2 regions of the Pseudoalteromonas ruthenica genome follow, and region 1 is predicted to be linked to the other one. Evidence: predicted binding sites of a transcription regulator. Region 1 holds the regulator's gene; the other holds the start of a gene.

Evidence for each region. The regulator ArgR, encoded in region 1, controls arginine synthesis, uptake and breakdown. The targets are predictions, from matches to a motif close to ANTGAATANNTATTCANT.
Region 2: gltB (glutamate synthase large subunit) is a predicted target of ArgR. The motif match lies at 2,300-2,317, and genes of this name have one in related genera.

The regions. Positions count from the first base shown of each region.
Region 1 covers NZ_CP023396.1:2,207,481-2,221,895, reverse strand. The annotation lists gene panP (pyridoxal-dependent aspartate 1-decarboxylase PanP) at 1-596, shown strand, start outside; gene PRUTH_RS10370 (alpha/beta fold hydrolase) at 609-1,550, opposite strand; gene PRUTH_RS10365 (ATP-binding protein) at 1,557-2,924, opposite strand; gene PRUTH_RS10360 (response regulator transcription factor) at 2,925-3,608, opposite strand; gene PRUTH_RS10355 (Spy/CpxP family protein refolding chaperone) at 3,774-4,220, shown strand; gene PRUTH_RS10350 (hypothetical protein) at 4,514-5,029, shown strand; gene PRUTH_RS10345 (Fe(3+) ABC transporter substrate-binding protein) at 6,108-7,124, shown strand; gene PRUTH_RS10340 (ABC transporter permease) at 7,138-8,772, shown strand; gene PRUTH_RS10335 (ABC transporter ATP-binding protein) at 8,769-9,803, shown strand; gene PRUTH_RS10330 (Dyp-type peroxidase) at 9,896-10,834, shown strand; gene argR (transcriptional regulator ArgR) at 10,794-11,261, opposite strand; gene mdh (malate dehydrogenase) at 11,491-12,426, shown strand; gene pdhR (pyruvate dehydrogenase complex transcriptional repressor PdhR) at 12,710-13,459, shown strand; gene aceE (pyruvate dehydrogenase (acetyl-transferring), homodimeric type) at 13,549-14,415, shown strand, end outside.
Region 2 covers NZ_CP023396.1:618,144-624,233, forward strand. The annotation lists gene PRUTH_RS03015 (superoxide dismutase) at 1-296, opposite strand, end outside; gene PRUTH_RS03020 (Grx4 family monothiol glutaredoxin) at 651-989, shown strand; gene PRUTH_RS03025 (substrate-binding periplasmic protein) at 1,179-2,093, shown strand; gene gltB (glutamate synthase large subunit) at 2,431-6,090, shown strand, end outside.

The DNA.
Region 1 (14,415 bases):
GCGCGGGAATCGTGTTATTTAAAGACCCCAGCGCGACCGACGCCATAGAGCACCACGCTGAATATATACTGCGTAAAGGTTCAAAAGATTTAGGCAGTCATACTTTAGAGGGTAGCCGCCCGGGAATGGCGATGTTGGTGCATGCCTGCTTACGTATAATCGGTCGTAAAGGCTATGAGATGCTGATCGATAAAAGCTTAGAGAAAGCGCGCTTTTTCGCTGATTTAATTAAATCGGAAGCGGATTTTGAACTGATCTCCGAGCCTGAACTGTGCTTATTAACCTACCGTTATGTGCCAGAGAAAATAAAGGCACGGTTGCAGCAGGCGGATGAGCAAACCAAGCTGGATATTTACGCCGCATTGAATCGTTTCACCGCTAGCATGCAAAAGCGCCAGCGTGAGGCGGGGCGTTCATTTGTATCGCGTACCCGGTTGACTCCGGCTGCCTACGGCTATCAGCCTACGGTGGTATTTCGTGTGGTATTGGCGAACCCACTCACATCGAAAGCGATACTTAAGGACATTCTGGCAGAGCAGCGCGAATTAGCCGCCTCAGATCCGATGTATAAAAAGTACTTGTCTAAGTACCTTTAAGCCTGCCTTAAACTACAAGTCCTGACAGAAGGTGAGTAAGTCGCGAATGAGTGGCTTACGCACCGTATCATGCTCACACAAAAGCTCATGCTTAGCCCCTTGGTAGGTTTTTAATACAGCTTGGCGTTGACCATGGATAAAGTCGTTATAAGGACTTGGGTCAACCACGGTATCGCATTGTGCTGCAGCGACAAATAACGGCACAGGACATTGGCAGGTCCGTAGCTTCTTGATAGCGGCAAAAGCGGCGTTAAGCCAGGCGTAAGTCACCCCCCCCAATTGCATATCGCTGTGCTGCTCATATAACTGGCGAAAGCGCGTATACCGGGCTTCACTGTGGGTCAGTTCATTTTCTGCAAAGGGGATATTACGATAAGGGCCGTGTCCAGGGACATAACGCCCGCCTTGACCGACTAAGGTCATTAGCCATGCCCATAAGCGTGCTTGCCAAGCTTTGATATTACCGGTATCCAGTTGCAGCATCGGGGCGCTTAAAAACGCGCCGCTGAACGAATGGCGGTGGTGACAAAGATAATCTAAGGCGATTGCTCCCCCCATGGAGTGGCCAAGGAGTATTTTTTTCCCTTGCCAGTGGCGTTCAACCACCTCGTTTACGAATTGCGCAAGGTCTCGGCTGTAATCATCAAAGTGCCCTACATACCCTTTGTGGCTATCTTCAAGATGGCGATAAGAGCGCCCTTGACCTTGATGGTCAACAATAAACACGGCAATGTTATTACGCGCAAATTCCCACAGCAGCTCTTGGTATTTCTGTGCCGCTTCAATGCGCCCTGAGCTGATCACTAACGCAAAGTCAGCTTGGTAGGGTAAATGGTAGGCGTAAAATAACTTACCTTGGCGTGTGTCCACAAAGCCCTTATGCATATCTTGCTGCCAAAATTGCGCGATGGCGTCATCATTTTTATGCAGTAGTGCTTCGCTGGAGTAGAACATTCAGTATCAGGTCGTAGGGAGTTTTATGGTCGCTACTAAACCACCTTGAGGGTTATTTTGCAATACAAGTTCCCCATTGTGGGCCGCTATGGCCTTGTTGGCAATCGCTAAGCCTAAACCGGTGCCGCCACTATCGCGGCTGCGCGCAGAGCCAACGCGGTAAAAGGGTTCTTTGAGGTGAGCAAGCTCATGCTCAGCAACGCCAGGACCATCGTCGCTAATAGACAGTAGCATTATCGTGTCTATCCACTGCAAGCTCACTTCAATATGCTGATTGGCATATTTGATTGCGTTACGCAGTAAGTTATCGCAGGCACTGGCTACCACTTGGGGGTCAATGTTGAGGAAATGGCTATCACTGAGCTCAGCAAGACAGAGCTGCTTATGTTCAGAGTCGGCCTCGAACTTGGCGTCGGCAAATACCGGAGCCAGTAACTCACGCACACTGATGCGCTGGCGCACAATACTTTGTTGACGATTTTCTAGCCGTGAGAGCATCAAAATACGGGCAATAAGAGTATCAAGCTGCTTGGCTTCTTTTTCTATGCGCTGCAGTTGTAGTAAGGTTACGCTATCGGCACTGTCTTGGGCTAATGCACAGGCGAGCGAGAGTCGCGTTAATGGCGAACGTAGCTCATGAGAAATATCACCCAACAACGAACGTTGACTATTCACAAGGGTTTCTAGACGCGCCGCCATGGCATTGAACTCGTCGGTGAGAACGCCAAGCTCATCATGGCGCACGTTACTCGGCGCACGACTTTGTAAATTACCTGCGGCGATGTCTTTCGCGGCGCTTCGTAGCGCATTGACCGGTGTGATCAAGGTACGGGTAAACAGCAAACTCAACAACAAAGAGGCACCCAAAGCCACAACTACTTTAAGCCAAGTAGGCATGAGTTTGAGCCGCAATAACCAAGGTAGCTTGCGCCCGGGGCGCAGCTCATACAGCTGATATTGCCCGTCCGGTAGGGTGATCAGCAAAGGGCCTAATGCTTGAAAGTGCTCGTGGAAAATCATTTGTGGAGCCATGCTCTGGCGAAAATTAAGTTCATTGAGGCCAATGTCGTGGGGTGGGGTGAAGTTCTGTAGCGCTTTATCTTGGTCAACAGAATACAGATAAAGCTGCTTTCTTTTGGCAAAGCGGCCATGGTTGATGAGCTGCTCAGCGCTGATATCGTGTTTATTAGCACTGCGCTCAATGGCATGCCCTAAGCGCTTTAAGTAGTGCGCATCGCCACCGCGTAAAGGTTCATAAGATAGTTCACTGAAGCTCATTGAGCTTAGCCCGGCAAGCAACGCGAAGGTCGCGGCTAGGGTGAGCCAAAACCACAAGAATATTTTCACATAAAGTTTGCTAAACAGTGGCCGCATTTACGCATCTCCCACCAAGACGTAACCGGCACCGCGTAGCGTGCGAATACGCTCGGCCTCAATGTGTTCGGCTATTTTCTTGCGCAAGTTACTGACATGCATGTCAATAGAGCGGTCGTATGGCGCTAAGCGGCGGCCCAATACTTGTTCACTTATTTGCTCTTTACTGATCACGGTGCCCGGTTGTTGTAGTAATAAGTGCAAAATAGCAAACTCAGTGCCGGTGAGTGCTAAAGGCTGTGTATTGGCGCTGACGCTGCGGCTATGCATACACATATCCAGACCAGCAAACTGTAAGTCCTGACGAGGCTTAGTGGCATTGATATGCTCGATGCGTCGAGTAATGGCCTTGACGCGGGCGAGCAGCTCTCGGTGGTTGAAAGGCTTGGGGATATAGTCATCGGCACCGAGCTCTAGGCCAAAAATACGATCAAAATCATCGCCTTTGGCGGTCAGCATGATGACTGGCATCAGCGATTGAGCTCTGAGCCTTTTTAAGACCTCGAAGCCATCTAACTCTGGCAGCATGACATCCAGTAATAACAGGTCAAAATTGCCAGTTTCGGCAAGCTCCAAGCCTGTTTTTCCATCATGCGCACAGGTCACTTGGAAATGCTGGCTCTGTAGGTATTCGCTGAGCATTTGCGCCAGTTCAGTATCATCGTCGGTTAGTAAAATATGCATGTCATTCCCAATACGTATACAGCGACAACGCTATACTACCTTATCCCTTGCCAGCAGTGTGAATCCTTTACATAACCTTTACACAGCCCTGACAGTGCTTTGCGTTGACGGCGCTATGCTAGGCACTGTGAATTGTTTTCAATCAGGACAAACAAGGAGTCCACAATGAAACTAGGTAAGAGTATTAGCGCGACGTTGTTTTCTTTAGCCTTGGCATCCAGCGCCGTGTTTGCTGGTCAAGGCGGTCACCACAACCATGGTGAGCGTGGTATGTTTAACAAACGTATGGCCAATTATTTACAGCTTAGCGAGCAGCAACAGAGCCAAATCGACGCTATTTTAGATGCGCAAAAGCAACTGCAGCCGCAGCGAGGCCAGCGTGGTGACATGAAACAGCAGCTAAATGCCTTAACGCACACCAATGCGAGCTTCGATGAGCAGGCTGCGCGAGCGTTAATCCAAGAGCAGCAAGCTAAACAGCTTGAACGTAAGATTGCACGGTTACACACCCAGCATCAAATATGGAACTTACTCACCGAGCAGCAGCAACAAAAGTTGCAGGAACTCAAGGAAAAGCGCCAGTCGCGCGGCCATCATAAGCGTGGTCATTAAAATTTTATGTCAGTGCACGTAAACGGCCCATTGGGTCGTTTTTTGTGCGGACATTTTCAGTGACTTGCGTTTAAGTGCTAGTAAGCGATAGCAAATTTTGCTATCAATAATAACGTTGAGCTATGACTCGATAGCTTACTAAAATGTAAATGCTTAAAGTTGATCAGGTATCTCGTGGTTTTCTCTCTCCCCTGGGCCACGGAAATAACCATTATCGATGCTGTATTAGGGTAGGGCCCAAGTTTACGGAGCGAACACAATACAGAGGCTTCGCGTATTAAAGGACTAAGTTGTTGGAAAAACAGAAGTGGTACAAAAATCCAGAAATGCTCATTGCGCTGACCGCGCTTTTTATTGGCTTAATTACGGCCTTTATCTCTATTTATTCTGCGTACATAGATCGCGCCTACGCGAAAGCTTCTGTGTGGCCAAAAGTAGAGGTTTTCAGAAGCAAAGGAAAGGATCGCTTTAGTTATGGCGTGGCGAATAGAGGCACGGGCCCGGCCATTATTAAGTATGTAAAAGTCAGTATCGGTAAGCGGTATTTGCAGCAGTGGTCGGATTTACCTGAGTTCAACTCCATTTACCAATCCCATATCAGTTCAATCACGCTTCCTGCAGGCGAAATGATAAAGCCCTTGGTATACAAAGGGGAGGCTGTAGAAAATATCTTAAAGATAGATAAACGCCTCGAAATTGAGCTGTGTTACTGCTCAATTTATGACGACTGTTGGGTGGTGAGTCGCTCGCTTCAAGCCCGTCCTGTAGAGCAGTGTGAGGTAAACTCTAAGCAGGCTTTTTTACAATAACGACTGATGTGTGAAAGTAGTGGAATAAGGGACTTCAGTGCACGGCACCGTTGCAGGTGTCTATCTGAGTATTGCGGTGTGTTTCGTGGTAGCTGAGTATCATCACTAGGTGTGTGCGATAGGCAAAAAAATACGCGGCCGTTGAGGGCCGCGCTGACGGAATAATTTCCAGCTTCCTGCCGGGATTGGAGCAAGTCCAATGTTCCTTTACTCACCGTAGTGAGCGCTACAAATCGCTTTGTAGGTTCATCCTTGTCCACTTCCTGTATAAACCTGTGATACACATCCAAGTCAGTCGCATGTGGTTAGCATTATGACTGCTATGATTGTTTAGCTCATCCTGTACTTCCTGTGATATGTACATCCTGCACATAATCCTCAGTGGAGCTATCACTGACAAATCCTTCGCTGTCCTTATTCACATTTCCTTTGTGAGCTGCGTTCACTCGCCTGTCCTATACTCAACCTTGAGTATCACGTCCGGTGTGCTCGGCATCCTGCCTATTTTTCCTTTGCTGTCCTTAAAGTAGCAACTCCTTTGCGTTATGCATCCTGCATCTGTCCATATTGGCATCTTGCCGTTTTCCCTTGACTATCCTTAGAATAACAATTCCCTTGTGTTATGCGTCCTGCACCTGTCCTTCTATGGCACCTTGCCAAATCCTACCGTCCTGTCTGCGTGTCCGTTGCGTTACGCGTCCTGCGCCTGTCCTTGAACTTCCGGTCCGTCCTTTGAGGTTGGCTTTCCTTAACTTTATCGCCCATATGCCCTTACAAGCGATGGAGACAGTATAAGGATGAATTAGGTACAGGTCAGGTAGTGGTAACAAAAACTGATTTAGTAAAATAAACGAAATAATTAAAAATCCATTAATTATCAGTGCGTTGTGTATTTTTGCGTGCTGTTCTTTATCGCAAATGACGCAATAACCTGATGCTATGTGAGATATATCTCACAGTAATTCGGGCAAAGATGGAAGTTGTTCAGCTGGTGTTTATGTTGTGATGATGGTGCTGTACTTTTGCGGTGCAAAAGATATGATGCGCTTGAGAATTATTTTTATCTATTGGAGGCTTTATGAAAAAAGCATTGGCTTTGGGCTTGGCATCGTTACTCACTACGTTAACAGCCGCTCCCACCTTGGCGCAAGACAGCGTCAATATTTACTCGTTTCGTCAGCCTTTTCTTATTGAGCCCATACTAGAGAAGTTTACAGCACAAACGGGAATAGAGACCAACGTGGTGTTTGCGAAAAAAGGGCTTATTGAGCGCTTAAAGCGTGAAGGCAAGCATACTCGCGCTGATTTAGTACTTACCTCTAATTTTAGTGCCTTAATGCAACTAGACGATATGGAGCTAACGCAAAGCATTAATAGCGACGCGGTGGCCGACAATATTCCTGCTAGCTTCCGCGACCCCAATGGGCAATGGGTGGCATTAACCAAACGGGTGCGCAATGTCTACTCGTCAAAAGAACGTGTGGGCCAGTTAAGCAGCGTGCGCTATGAAGACCTGGGGAGCGAGCAATTTGCAGGTAAGGTGTGCATGCGCTCAGGCAAGCACCCTTATAACTTGGCGTTGGTCGCATCTATGATTGCCCATCATGGCGAAGCGCAAACCAAGCAGTGGTTAACCGCGTTAAAGCAGAACCTTGCCCGTAAACCGCAGGGCAACGATCGAGCGCAGGTTAAGGCCGTAAAAGAAGGGCTGTGCGATGTGGCCATCGGTAACAGCTATTACTTTGGAAAAATGATGCAAGACGAGCAACAACGTACTTGGGCTGATGCCGTTTATATTAACTTTCCTAACCAACAAGACCGAGGAGCACACGTTAATGTCTCCGGCGTTGCCTTAACAAAGTATGCTAAAAACAAGGATAACGCCTTGAAACTGATCGAGTTTATGACCGACAATACAGCGCAAAATATGTATGCCTCTGTGAATATGGAATACCCAGTGAAAAAGGGTGTGCCATTGTCTGAGTTAGTTGCCTCTTGGGGTGACTTTAAAGAGGACTCTCTGCCTTTATCGGAAATCAGTAAACATCGTCAAACGGCGTTGAAGCTGCTCGATGAGGTAAAATTCGACCTTTAATTACTGGGTATTGATGCGCTTTAAATTCTCGCTGTCATCGTGGCAGCTTATTGCGTGGACGACAGGCTTAGGCCTGTCGTTACCGTTAGCTTTCCTTATTTTTGAGTCCTTGCAAAGTGATCCCAACGTGTTTAACCACCTCTGGGATACGGTGCTGTGGGATTATACCCGTAATACCTTAGTGTTGATCCTCGGTGTAGCGCTACTGAGTTGCTTGATTGCGTTGCCTCTAGGGTGGCTGGTCGCCTGCTGCGACTTTCCGGGGCGAAAACACTTTGAATGGGCTTTGATGCTGCCCTTAGCCATGCCTACCTATCTTATTGCCTATGTTTATACCGACTTACTGGATTATGCTGGTCCGGTGCAAATTCAGTTACGGCAGTGGTTTGGCTGGCAATCGCCGGATGATTACTGGTTTTTTGATATTCGCACGCTCGGTGGCGCAATCGTGATGATTGCGTTAGTGCTGTACCCCTACTTATTCTTAATTTTTAAAACCGCGCTGAAGGAGCAGTCTCATAAGCTGGTTCAAGCCGCCCATATTATGGGACACGGCCCAGTTGCAGGCTTTTTTAAAGTCAGTCTTCCTTTAGCTCGAGGGGCGATTGTCGCCGCTATAACCTTAATTAGCATGGAGGCGATGGCGGATTTTGCCACCGTCAATTACTTTGCTGTAAGCACCCTAACGACAGCGGTGTACGATACTTGGTTTGGGTATTATTCATTAACCGCCGCTGCGAAAATCTCAGGGATCATGCTGCTCATTTTGTTTTTGGCTATCATTATTGAGCGTTATTCGCGCCGCAACCGCGCCGTATTTGAGCGCCAAACCCAGCTAAGCGGTGAGCCTCTTTATACTCTCAAAGGAGCTAAAGCGTTGGCAGCCACAGGCTTTGCCTTAGTTATTCTGGCGCTTGCTTTCGCTATTCCGACGGCGGTGCTGGTTAGCTACGCGTTTAATTATTTTGACCAAGCGTGGAATGATGAGTTTTTCCTCTATGCTTGGCAAAGCCTAAAAATTGCCACTATGGTCAGCATCCTCGCCATTACCCTGAGTATTCTTGTGGTGTACTACCAACGCTTGAGTACAGCACGATATACACTGTGGCCTGGGCGCTTAGCCAGCACTGGATACGCCTTACCTGGCACCGTTTTAGCCATTGCGGTGCTGTTACCACTGACTAGTTTAGAAGTCGGCATTAATGATTGGCTCGCCCAGTATGACTATCAACCAGGGTTATTCTTGAGCGGTACTATATTTGCCATCGTATTTGGTTACTTGGTGCGATTTTACGCCATTGCCCATGGCGCCATAGAATCAAGCTTTAGCCGCATTAGCCCGAGCTTGGATATGGCCAGCCACTCAATGGGCCGCAATGAGCGACAAACCTTACTTGGCGTGCATATTCCCATTCTTAAACGCGGTATCTTAACCGCTGCCTTATTAGTGTTTATCGAGTGCATGAAAGAGTTGCCAGCAGCATTACTGTTGCGGCCATTTAACTTTGAAACATTGGCGACCCATGTGTTTCAGTATGTGAGCGATGAGCAATTAGAGCTGGCTTCAGTGTCGGCACTATTTATTGTATTAGTGGGGCTACTGCCCTTGTATTTTATTAACCGCTCAATGGAGCATTCTCGGTCATGACAGCGCAACTAGAATTAGACAACATTAGTTTCGAATACGCTGAGCGGGCAGTGGTCAACAATTTAAGCCTGACCTTAGCAGACGATGAGATTTTGTGTTTGCTAGGCGCCAGCGGTTGCGGCAAAACAACCACACTAAAAGCCATTGCTGGGCTTATACGTCCACATCGAGGGGTGATCCGCTTAGGGAAAGAGGTCCTGTGTAGTGACCAGCATTGTGTGCCCCCACAGCACCGCAACATGGGTATGATGTTTCAGGATTACGCGCTGTTTCCACACTTAACCGTGGCGCAAAACATAGCCTTTGGTTTAAAGGGCATGAGCAAAGCAAACAAACAGCAGCGGGTCGCGGAAATGCTCGCACTGGTGCATCTAGATGAGTGTGGAGGGCGTTATCCACACCAGCTTTCAGGCGGCCAACAGCAACGTGTTGCCATAGCTAGAGCGCTGGCATACAAACCTAGCCTATTGCTACTTGATGAGCCGTTTTCGAATATTGACCATCAGGTGCGTTTTCAACTAATTGCTGACATTCGCCGCATTATTAAAGACCAGCGCGTCTCTGCTATTTTTGTGACCCACTCCAAAGAAGAAGCATTTGCCTTTGCCGACACATTAGCGGTCATGCACAACGGACAAATTGCGCAGCAAGGTACGGCGAAACAATTATTCCAGCACCCTAACTCTAAAGTCGTGGCAGAGTTCTTAGGCACGGGTGTGTATATTGATGCCACTATCGTTGATGCCGAGCATGTACAAACGCCCTTTGGTATTGTGCGCTCTTTACAGCCTTTGCCATCATCGGGAAAGGGGCAAGTGTATGTTCGTCCTCACGATATGCAGTTGATTGGTGATGAACACGGTGAAGTGACGTTACTATCACAGCGTTTTGTCGGCACAGAATACGTTTATCGCGTCAGCGTGTTTGCTCAAGAAGTTGAAATTCCTGCTAAAGCTGAACAAGAGTTTTTGCCGAGTCAGAAGCTATCGCTTACAATTACCCCACACTCTGTGAATTTCTTCGCTGATTAAGCGCGAATTCATAGCCTGTATGTAGCCGCGCGGGCGGCTTAGCGCCCGTAATAGGCGCTGCTAACAATAACAACGAAAGGAATGGTAACTTAATGCCCAGAGCGCAATCCGGTGTGTGCGCGCAGGCCAATTTGCACGGCTTGCACTTGTTTCTCAATGTCCTTGATGGCCATGATCACGCAGTTAAAAGTAAGCTCGCACAGTTAGTGGACCTGCAAAGCGAATACGATGATCGCTTCTCTGAGGCTATGGTTTCCAGCTTTGTCGCCATAGGTGCGCAGTACTGGCCGCATTTTCATCCCGATGCCATGCCTGCAGAATTAGCGAGCTTTCCGAGTATCCCCAACCGTGACCACCACGTGCTAGCACAGCCGTTCGATTTGTTTATACAAATTCGCTCGGACCGGGAAGATGTCAATCATCTATTTGGCCAGCGAGTATTGAAACTGTTAGGCAGTGATGTGGAGCTTGTTGAGGAAATCACCTGTTATCGCTTTTTAGACGGGCGTGATTTTAATGGCTTTCTTTACGCTCCAGATACACCTCATGGACGGCAAAAAAATCTCACGGCGCTCATTAATGACCCCGGCAATGATTTTGTAAAAGGCAGTTATGTGCACGTCCAGCGCTTTACCCACAACCTCAATGCCTGGCAAGCGCTCAGTATTGAAGAACAAGAGTTGGTGATTGGCCGTACTCGTCTCGATGCCGAGCTGCTAATGCCGATTAATGCCAACAGTCACGCGGCGCGCTCAGAGTTGAAAGATGAAAAAGGCGAGCCGCTGTTACTGCACCAGGGCATGCCTTTTGGCACCATGACCAAGCAAGGCTTGCTGTCGGTGACCTGCGCCGCCAGTGGCGACGCGTTTACGCAAATGCTGAAAAGTCAGCTAGGGGATCATCATCATTATGATGCTTGGCTGGACTTTACCCAAGCCGACATGGGCTCAGCGTTTTTTGCCCCTTCGGTGGATTTTCTAAAGTCGTTAGCTACACGTTCTCAAACAGCTTACGCACCCGCTCCAGAGTAATATCAATTTCTGAGACTTTGGCGGGGGCAATAAAGATGGTGTCATCTCCGGCAATGGTTCCCAGCACGCCATCGGCCTTACCGAGAGAATCGAGCAAGCGCGCGATTAATTGTGCTGCACCCGGGCTGGTGGTGATGATGATCATCATCTCATTGTGAACAATATCCAGCACTAATTGGCGCAGTGGCGACTTCGCTGTGGGAACGGCTAATTCTGCGGGTAAGCAATAGACCATTTCTTGTTTGGCGTTGCGTGTACGCACCGCACCAAACTTGCTGAGCATGCGCGAAACTTTGCTTTGGCTGATGTTATCGAAGCCTTGTTCTTTTAAGGCATCAACAATCTCTCCTTGTGAGCCGAAATTTTCTTCTTTTAGGAGGGCTTTAAAGGCTTTTACCAAGGCTTCTTGTTTTTCTTGCGCGTGCATAATAATGGTCTTTGTAGCTTAAAGTCTTATCATTCTACCCAAGAACCGGGGTTATTTCATCCAAGGCACTGAGGTTTACAGTGAAGTTTACGACTATGGTCGAGATTATCGTCAAAATAACGCGGATAAATTTGTCTTTATCGGCGCTTTTCATTATCTTTAAGGCCACCAAAAGGTCAGATGACCCAAATCTTGATAACCCAATCTCGTTATTTTACGGAGAATTAAAATGAAAGTTGCCGTTTTAGGTGCTGCCGGTGGTATCGGTCAAGCGCTCTCTTTGCTACTAAAAAATAGCCTTCCTGCTGGTTCTGAGCTTGCTCTATACGACGTAGCCCCTGTGGTTCCTGGTGTTGCTGTTGACCTATCACACATCCCAACTGCGGTTGATGTAAAGGGCTTCGGTAAAGAAGACTTAGACGCAGCACTAAACGGTTGTGACATTGTTTTAATCCCAGCGGGTATGCCGCGTAAGCCGGGCATGGACCGCGCTGATTTGTTTAATGTAAACGCCAGCATTGTCCAGACGCTAGCTGAAGGCATTGTTAAAAACTGCCCGAAAGCCATGGTCGGTGTTATCACTAACCCAGTAAATGGCACAGTGCCAATCGTGGCTGAAGTATTCAAAAAAGCGGGCACTTATGACCCTGCACGCGTATTTGGTGTAACCACACTTGATGTTATCCGTGCAGAAACTTTCATTGCTGAGCTAAAAGGCCTGAACGTGAATGACGTGAAGGTGCCAGTAATTGGTGGTCATTCAGGAACGACTATTCTTCCTCTACTGTCTCAAGTAGAAGGTGCGAGCTTCTCTGATGAGGAAGTTGCGGCGCTAACTAAGCGTATCCAAAACGCCGGTACCGAAGTTGTTGAAGCAAAAGCGGGTGGCGGTAGCGCTACACTTTCTATGGGCGCAGCTGCAGCGCGCTTCTGCTTGTCACTAGTCAAAGGCATGCAAGGTGAAGATGTTGTTGAATACGCCTATGTTGAAGGCAATGGTGAAGACGCACAGTTCTTCGCTCAGCCAGTACGTCTTGGTAAAAATGGTGTCGAAGAGTTGCTTTCTTACGGTGAACTAAGCGCCTTTGAACAACAAGCCAAAGAAGACATGCTAGGCACCTTGAATAAAGATATTCAAGAAGGCATCGACTTCATGAATAAGTAATAGCCACCATGGCCGTTACTTCATGATATTGGCTAATAGCGATATCATGCTAAAAGCCCCTATAGTTCTGCTGTAGGGGCTTTTTTGTGCATTTATTTCCTTTCTCCTTACTGGTCTGACCATTTGTCGCTAAGCGTAAATTACTTTAATTTGCGCGCATATCCACCATAATTGGCTGAATAAAAATTGATGTGAACTGGGTCAATTTTGACAGCTTGCGGTGAATTTGATACCTTAACCGCACTTTTTGGTATGACCAATTTACCCAAAGCATAAATCAACGATGTCATTGAAAGTAAAAGCAGCGAAATTATCGGACGTGATCTTGGCCCAGCTAGAGAATATGATTCTTGAGGGATCGCTGGCACCAGGGGAAAAGCTTCCGCCTGAGCGTGAGCTGGCTAAGCAGTTTGAAGTATCACGCCCATCGCTGCGTGAGGCAATTCAAAAACTCGAAGCCAAGGGGTTGGTTACGCGCCGCCAAGGTGGTGGCACCTTTGTAAAGAATCAATTGGAAGAGGGCTTAAGTGATCCACTGTTTGAGTTGATCAGTAAGCACCCAGAGTCGCAGTTTGATTTGCTTGAGTTTCGCCACGCCCTCGAAGGTATCGCCGCCTATTATGCGGCATTACGCGGGACTCAAAATGACTTTGTAAAGGTAAAGCATAGCTTTGAAAAAATAGCGCAAGTAAGTGATGACCTGAGTGCCAAAGCGAAAGCTATTAACGCTTTTCACTTTTGTATCGCTGAAGCGTCTCATAACGTGGTGTTACTGCACTTAGTGCGTGGCATGCAAGCTTTACTAGAGCAAAACGTACTGCAAAACTTGCAGGTATTGATGAAGAAAACCGCCGTGTCGCAGCAATTAGCGCAGCACCGCAAAGTGTTGATGGACGCCGTCATTGAAGGCCGCCCAGAAGAGGCACGCCTGGCCAGTAATGCGCACTTAGCCTTTATCGAAGAAGCCTTACTGGAAGCAACGAAAGAGCATTCGCGTATTGAGCGCTCTTTGCGACGTACCAGAGCACAATAAATTCGCTGTGAGCCTCAGTTGAGCATCGCGCTTAAGCTGGGGCTTTTTGGCATTTTAAATTCGTATTTTAAACATAAGGAAAACTCCATATGTCTGAAGTCAATAATGTTGACGTAGACGCACTCGAAACCCAGGAATGGCTACAAGCCCTTGAGTCGGTTGTGCGTGAAGAGGGCGTTGAGCGAGCTCAATACATCCTTGAACAAGTGCTAGAGCAAGCACGTCTTGATGGCGTAGATATGCCAACTGGCACTACCACAAACTACGTCAATACCATCCCCGCTGACCAAGAGCCAGCGTACCCAGGTGATGTGAACGTTGAGCGTCGTATCCGCTCTATCATTCGCTGGAATGCGATTATGATTGTTCTGCGTGCCTCGAAAAAGGATCTTGACTTGGGTGGACACATGGCGTCTTTCCAATCATCAGCGGCATTTTATGAAGTTTGCTTCAACCACTTCTTCCGCGCGCCAAATGAGCAAGACGGTGGTGATTTGGTGTATTACCAAGGTCACATTTCACCGGGTATTTATGCACGTGCCTTCGTCGAAGGGCGCCTGAGCGCAGAGCAGCTTGATAATTTCCGCCAAGAAGTAGATGGAAAAGGGTTACCTTCATACCCACACCCTAAGTTGATGCCTGAGTTTTGGCAGTTCCCAACTGTGTCTATGGGTCTAGGTCCTATCGCTTCAATCTATCAAGCTCGCTTCCTCAAGTATCTTGAAGGTCGTGGTCTGAAAGATACCAGCAACCAACGCGTTTATGCCTTCCTAGGTGATGGTGAAATGGATGAGCCAGAATCACGGGGCGCAATTTCCTTTGCTGCTCGTGAAGGCTTGGACAACTTATGCTACCTAATTAACTGTAACCTGCAGCGTCTTGATGGCCCAGTTATGGGTAATGGCAAGATTATCCAAGAGCTTGAAGGCCTGTTCAAAGGGGCTGGTTGGAACGTC
Region 2 (6,090 bases), 1.6 Mb from region 1:
GCGTTAATCGCATCGGCTACAGCGCCGGTTGGTGCACCACCACCGTTTGGAGAAAGGCTGTGCCAGTAGAACGTGTGGTTCCAGATCTGAGCAGCATTATTGAAAACACCGCCTTCAGATGAGCATACGATTTCTTCGAGAGATTTACCTTCGAAATCAGTACCAGCAATAAGGCCATTTAGCTTTTGCACGTAGGTGTTGTGGTGTTTACCGTGGTGATACTCAAGCGTCTCTTGAGAGATATGTGGCTCTAATGCATTGATTTCGTATGGTAGTGACGGTAGTTCAAATGCCATGTTTTTCTCCATCTATCATTATTTGAAAAAAGGGCAAGCAGCTGCGCGCGGACTGCGCAAAGTGTACTGAATGCCATTATAGTGGTACTATAATTCCTGAGTATTTTACTCAAGTTTTAGCAAACAGCAACGCCAAAACGGCGACAAGTGCCTGATCCTGCGTTTACAGTAAACGTCTTATACGACGATTTTGCTACATCAGAGCAAAAAATATCGTGGTTGCCTTCATCACCGTCATGCTACGGTATCAACAGCGCGCTGTTTGCTTTAAAATTACTGCTAACGATAGACATTGTGGTCAAAGTGATGGATTTCAACACTTACCGTCACATTTAACAGAAATTGAGGTTGTACATGGAAACCGTTGAAAAGATTAAACAGCAAATTGCTGAAAATCCCATTCTGCTTTATATGAAAGGCTCTCCAAAACTACCAAGCTGTGGCTTTTCTTCTCAAGCAGCGCAAGCGATGATTTCTTGCGGCGAGCAGTTTGCTTACGTTGATATCCTACAAAACCCGGATATTCGTGCTGAGTTACCAAAATATGCGAACTGGCCAACTTTTCCGCAGTTATGGGTGGAAGGTGAGTTAGTCGGTGGTTGCGACATTATTATTGAGATGTTCCAACGCGGCGAGTTGCAGCCTCTTATTGAGCAAACAGCAGCAAAGTACAAAGACGCTGATAGCGAATAAGAGTAAAAAAGCCAGGTTCTCCTGGCTTTTTTATTAAGAGCCCTGTTCAGAGGCTTTGACTGATACCATCGATCAGCAACGCATTTCTCACTAAAAAAGCAATTTTTCGAATCCCTCGGTAAAAACTTTCTATCTGCACATCTTCGGTTAAACTTTGTTATTAATAGCAGTTTATTGGGCGTGCCTTGTATGTTCATGCTTTATATTCGTATGACCGTTTTAATTTTGGCAGTGGCCTTACTCCCCGCTAGCTACTCCTACGCGCAGCGTCAATCTATTACGATTGACTATCAAGTAAATGATGCAACCATGAGTTACACAGGCTTTTGGCGCGGCAGTACCTTTATTGTCGATGCAGGGTTCGAGCGTAATGTGATTGTCGCGACGCTTGATTGGCCTCCTTACTTGGGGCGTAATCAATGTCAGGGTGGCTGGCTATTGCATTATATGGCGGCGTTGCTATTGCAGGCTGGGTATAATCCTGAGTTCAGGTTTTTGCCTTGGGCTCGAGCGGTGCGCATGACTGAATTGGGTCATGCGGACATTTTAGCTCCTGAGTATGAAATAGAATCATCCGCGCCCTCAGACGTCATCCCTGGCAGCACGCGGCTTAATCACCTCGCATTGTCCTTAGCATTAGCGCATGCACCGGTGCATTATGTGGCTGCAGCAGACAGTGCTATCACCCAGGCCCCGCAAATATCGGAATTGCCCAATTACTCTCTTGGTATCGTTCGTGGCTATCAAAATGCCCCCCAGGTAGATCAAGTGATCGACAGTGGCCAAGTCATTGTTCAACAAGCTATAGATGATGCGCAAAACCTTAACTTAGTGGTTAACGGGCGCGTTAACCTCATTATTGGCGATCCCTTAGTATTACATACCGTTGCCAGTGCAAACGGTATTGACCGCGCTGCCTATCGAGTATTGCAACCAAGCATAACCAATCAGCCATTGTATTTTGCGCTATCGAAAACGCGGCCACAGTGGCAAGTGTTGATGCAAGATATCAATCAAACCATTCCTGTTGCCAATGCTCAGCAATTGCGCCAACAGCTTACTGAGCGTATTGACGAGCACTGTGCAGCTCAGGGCACATATTAAGGTGAATTTTTATTCGCAACATGAATAATTATTCATGCTTGTCCCATCTTTACGTTAACGTAAACGTCCGTTTTTAGGGTCGCTATTTACACGATTTGTAAATATGACACTGGTGTCATATAAAAAATAACGAGTATAAATAGTAAAAATACCTCTATACCCCCTTGCTTCGCATATGTTTACAAAGCGTGAAAAATATTCAAGAATGTGAATATGTATTCATAATTTCATTGACACTCTGTTTGCAAAGCGTTAGCGTTGACGGTCTGCTAGGCCGCCTGTGAGGGTTGCTTGCAACGCGGTTAGCACGCAGTAGCAAGGGGAGAGGAGTCCGCAAATGTTATATGACTCAGCATTAGAAAAAGATAATTGTGGCTTTGGCTTGATAGCCCAAGTCAATGGGCAAGCCAGCCATAAGTTGATTCGCACCGCGATCACGGGTCTTGCCCGTATGGAACACCGGGGTGGTATTTCTGCAGACGGTAAAACCGGTGATGGTTGTGGCTTGCTGATGCAAAAGCCAGACAGCTTTTTTCGAGCTGTAGCCAAAGAAAACAACTGGTTACTGGGCAAGAACTATGCTGTGGGAATGGTTTTTCTAAGCCAAGATCCGGTTCAAGCCGAAGCGGCAAAACGCGTTATCACCAAAGAATTAGAACAAGAAACACTGACCCTACAAGGGTGGCGTGAAGTGCCGACCGATACCAGTTACTTAGGCGATATTGCCTTGAAGCAATTGCCACAGTTTATGCAGGTTTTTGTCAGCGCCCCGGAAGGATGGCGACCAAAAGATTTGGAACGTCGGCTGTACATTGCCCGCCGACGTATCGAAAAACAGTTAGAACAGGATAAGGATTTTTACATTGCTAGCCTGTCTGGGTTAGTCACTGTATACAAAGGCTTGATGATGCCAGAGGACTTGCCAAATTTTTATCTCGATTTAGCAGATATCCGCATGACCTCGGCAATTTGTGTTTTTCACCAACGTTTTTCCACCAATACCCAGCCGCGATGGCCTCTAGCACAGCCGTTCCGCTATTTGGCTCATAACGGTGAAATCAACACCATAACGGGCAATCGACAATGGGCTCGGGCTCGTGCTTATAAGTTTTCCTCACCACTGCTGCCTGATTTGCAAAGTGCCGCCCCTTTTGTCAACGAGAGTGGCTCAGACTCCTCAAGCTTGGACAACATGTTGGAGTTGTTTTTAGCCGGGGGGATGGACCTGTTCCGCGCGATGCGTATGTTAGTGCCACCGGCATGGCAAAAGAACCGAGCGATGGATGATGATCTGCGCGCATTTTATGATTTCAACTCTATGCATATGGAGCCTTGGGATGGACCTGCAGGCATTGTGATGTCCGATGGTCGCTTTGCGGCATGTAACCTCGACCGTAACGGCTTGCGACCTGCTCGCTATGTGGTGACCCAAGACGGGTTTATCACCTTGGCCTCAGAGGTCGGGATTTGGGATTATGCCGCCGATGAGGTGGTGGAGAAGGGCCGTGTTGGTCCCGGTGAACTGATGGTGGTTGATACCTTGCATGGCAAGGTATGGCACTCAGGAGAAATCGATCAAGACCTCAAAGCAAGGCACCCTTACAAACAATGGCTGGAGCAAAACGTTAAGCGCCTCACGCCTTTTGAGAAGCTGACCGACAAAGAAGCCGGTAACCGTTCGTTTGACGCTGATACGCTACTGATTTACCAGAAAATGTTTGCGTACACCAATGAGGAGTTGGACCAGGTCATTCGGGTGATGGGTGAAAATGGCCAAGAAGCCACCGGTTCAATGGGCGATGACACGCCATTTGCGGTACTTTCTGAAGGCCATCGCTCCTTGTATGATTATTTTCGACAAAAGTTTGCTCAGGTCACGAATCCGCCTATCGATCCACTGCGCGAAAACCATGTCATGTCACTAACGACCTGCATTGGCCGTGAGCAAAATGTTTTCAATGAGACCACAGGACACGCTAAGCGCTTGCAATTTGATTCGCCAGTGCTGATGTACTCGGATATGGTGCAGCTGCGCAGTGCCAACGATGAGCACTATAGCCACAGCCAAGTGGACCTAAACTATACCAGTGATGAGACCTTAGAGCAGGCGTTGGAACGCGTTTGTGATGAGGCGCAGCGTAAGGCTGAAGAAGGCGCGGTGATGGTGATTTTAACCGACCGCCATATTACCCAAGACAGCCTGCCTATTCCGGCGGCAATGGCCGTTGGTGCGGTTCAGCAACGTTTAGTGAATAACAACTTGCGTTGTGACACTAACATAATTATTGAAACTGCAAGCGCACGCGATCCTCATCATTTCGCGGTGTTACTTGGTTTTGGTGCAACCGCTATTTACCCTTACCTCGCCTATGAGTCGCTGGTGGCGATGAGCGATAACAAGGTGATCGACAAGAGCTACCGCGAAGTGACGCTGTCTTATCGCAATGCTATCAACAAAGGGTTGTTTAAGATTATGTCGAAAATGGGGATCAGTACCATTTCGTCATACCGGTGCTCTATGTTGTTCGAAGCGGTGGGATTATCCGATAAAGTGGTCGAGCTATGCTTTAATGGCGTGGCGAGTCGTATCGCTGGTGCCTGTTTTGCGGATTTTGAGCACGACCAAGGCAAGTTGCGCAAACTAGCATTTAGTGCACGTAAACTGCTCTCCCATGGTGGGCTGTTAAAATACGTTCATGGCGGCGAATATCACGCTTATAACCCCGATGTGATCCAAACACTGCAAACCGCAGTGCGCTCAGGAGACTATGCGGACTATCAACGTTATGCGGCCCTGGTAAACAATCGTCCCATCACTAATTTGCGCGATATGCTCGCGCTGCGCAGCGATACTAAGGCCATTAGTGTCGATGATGTTGAGCCGGCAGAGGCGCTTTATCAGCGTTTTGATTCCGCCGCCATGAGTATCGGCGCGTTATCGCCAGAAGCGCATGAAGCTCTGGCAATTGCGATGAACCGCTTAGGCGGGTGTTCTAACTCGGGCGAGGGTGGCGAGGACAAGCTGCGCTTTGATACCGAGAAAAATTCACGTATTAAACAAGTGGCATCAGGACGCTTTGGCGTCACTCCGCACTATCTGCGCAGTGCTGATGTTATCCAAATCAAAGTCGCCCAAGGCGCTAAGCCTGGCGAGGGAGGCCAGCTGCCCGGTGAGAAGGTCACACCTTATATCGCAAAACTTCGGTATTCGGTACCAGGTGTGACCTTAATTTCACCTCCACCACACCACGATATTTACTCTATTGAGGATTTGGCGCAGCTGATATTCGACCTCAAGCAGGTGAATCCAAGTGCAATGATCTCGGTTAAGTTAGTGTCAGAGCCAGGGGTCGGCACCATTGCTACCGGTGTGGCCAAAGCTTACGCCGACCTTATCACCATAGCCGGGTACGACGGTGGCACCGGGGCCAGCCCACTGACATCAGTGAAGTATGCGGGTAGCCCGTGGGAGTTGGGATTAGCGGAAACGCAGCAAGCCCTAGTTGAAAATGGCTTGCGTCACCGTATTCGCTTGCAAACAGACGGCGGTTTAAAAACCGGCTTAGACATCATCAAGGCGGCCATTCTCGGCGCTGAAAGCTTTGGTTTTGGCACCGGACCTATGGTGGCTCTGGGGTGTAAATACCTGCGTATTTGTCACCTCAATAACTGTGCAACCGGTGTAGCGACGCAAGACGAGACATTACGGGCCAAGCATTATCATGGCTTGCCTGAGATGGCGATGAACTACTTTAAGTTTATTGCCCAAGAAGCGCGAGAAATCATGGCATCTCTGGGCGTCACGCGACTAGTGGATTTAATTGGTCGCACCGAATTACTCGAAGCCATTGAGGGCAAAACGCCGAAACAGCAAAAAGTCGACCTCAGTCATTTATTGGAGAAGCCCAATAATATCAGCGGTGAGACCCTATACTGCTCGGTGCACAATACTTCGCATTATACGGGGCGCTTGAATGAGGAGCTGCTCGATAAAGCC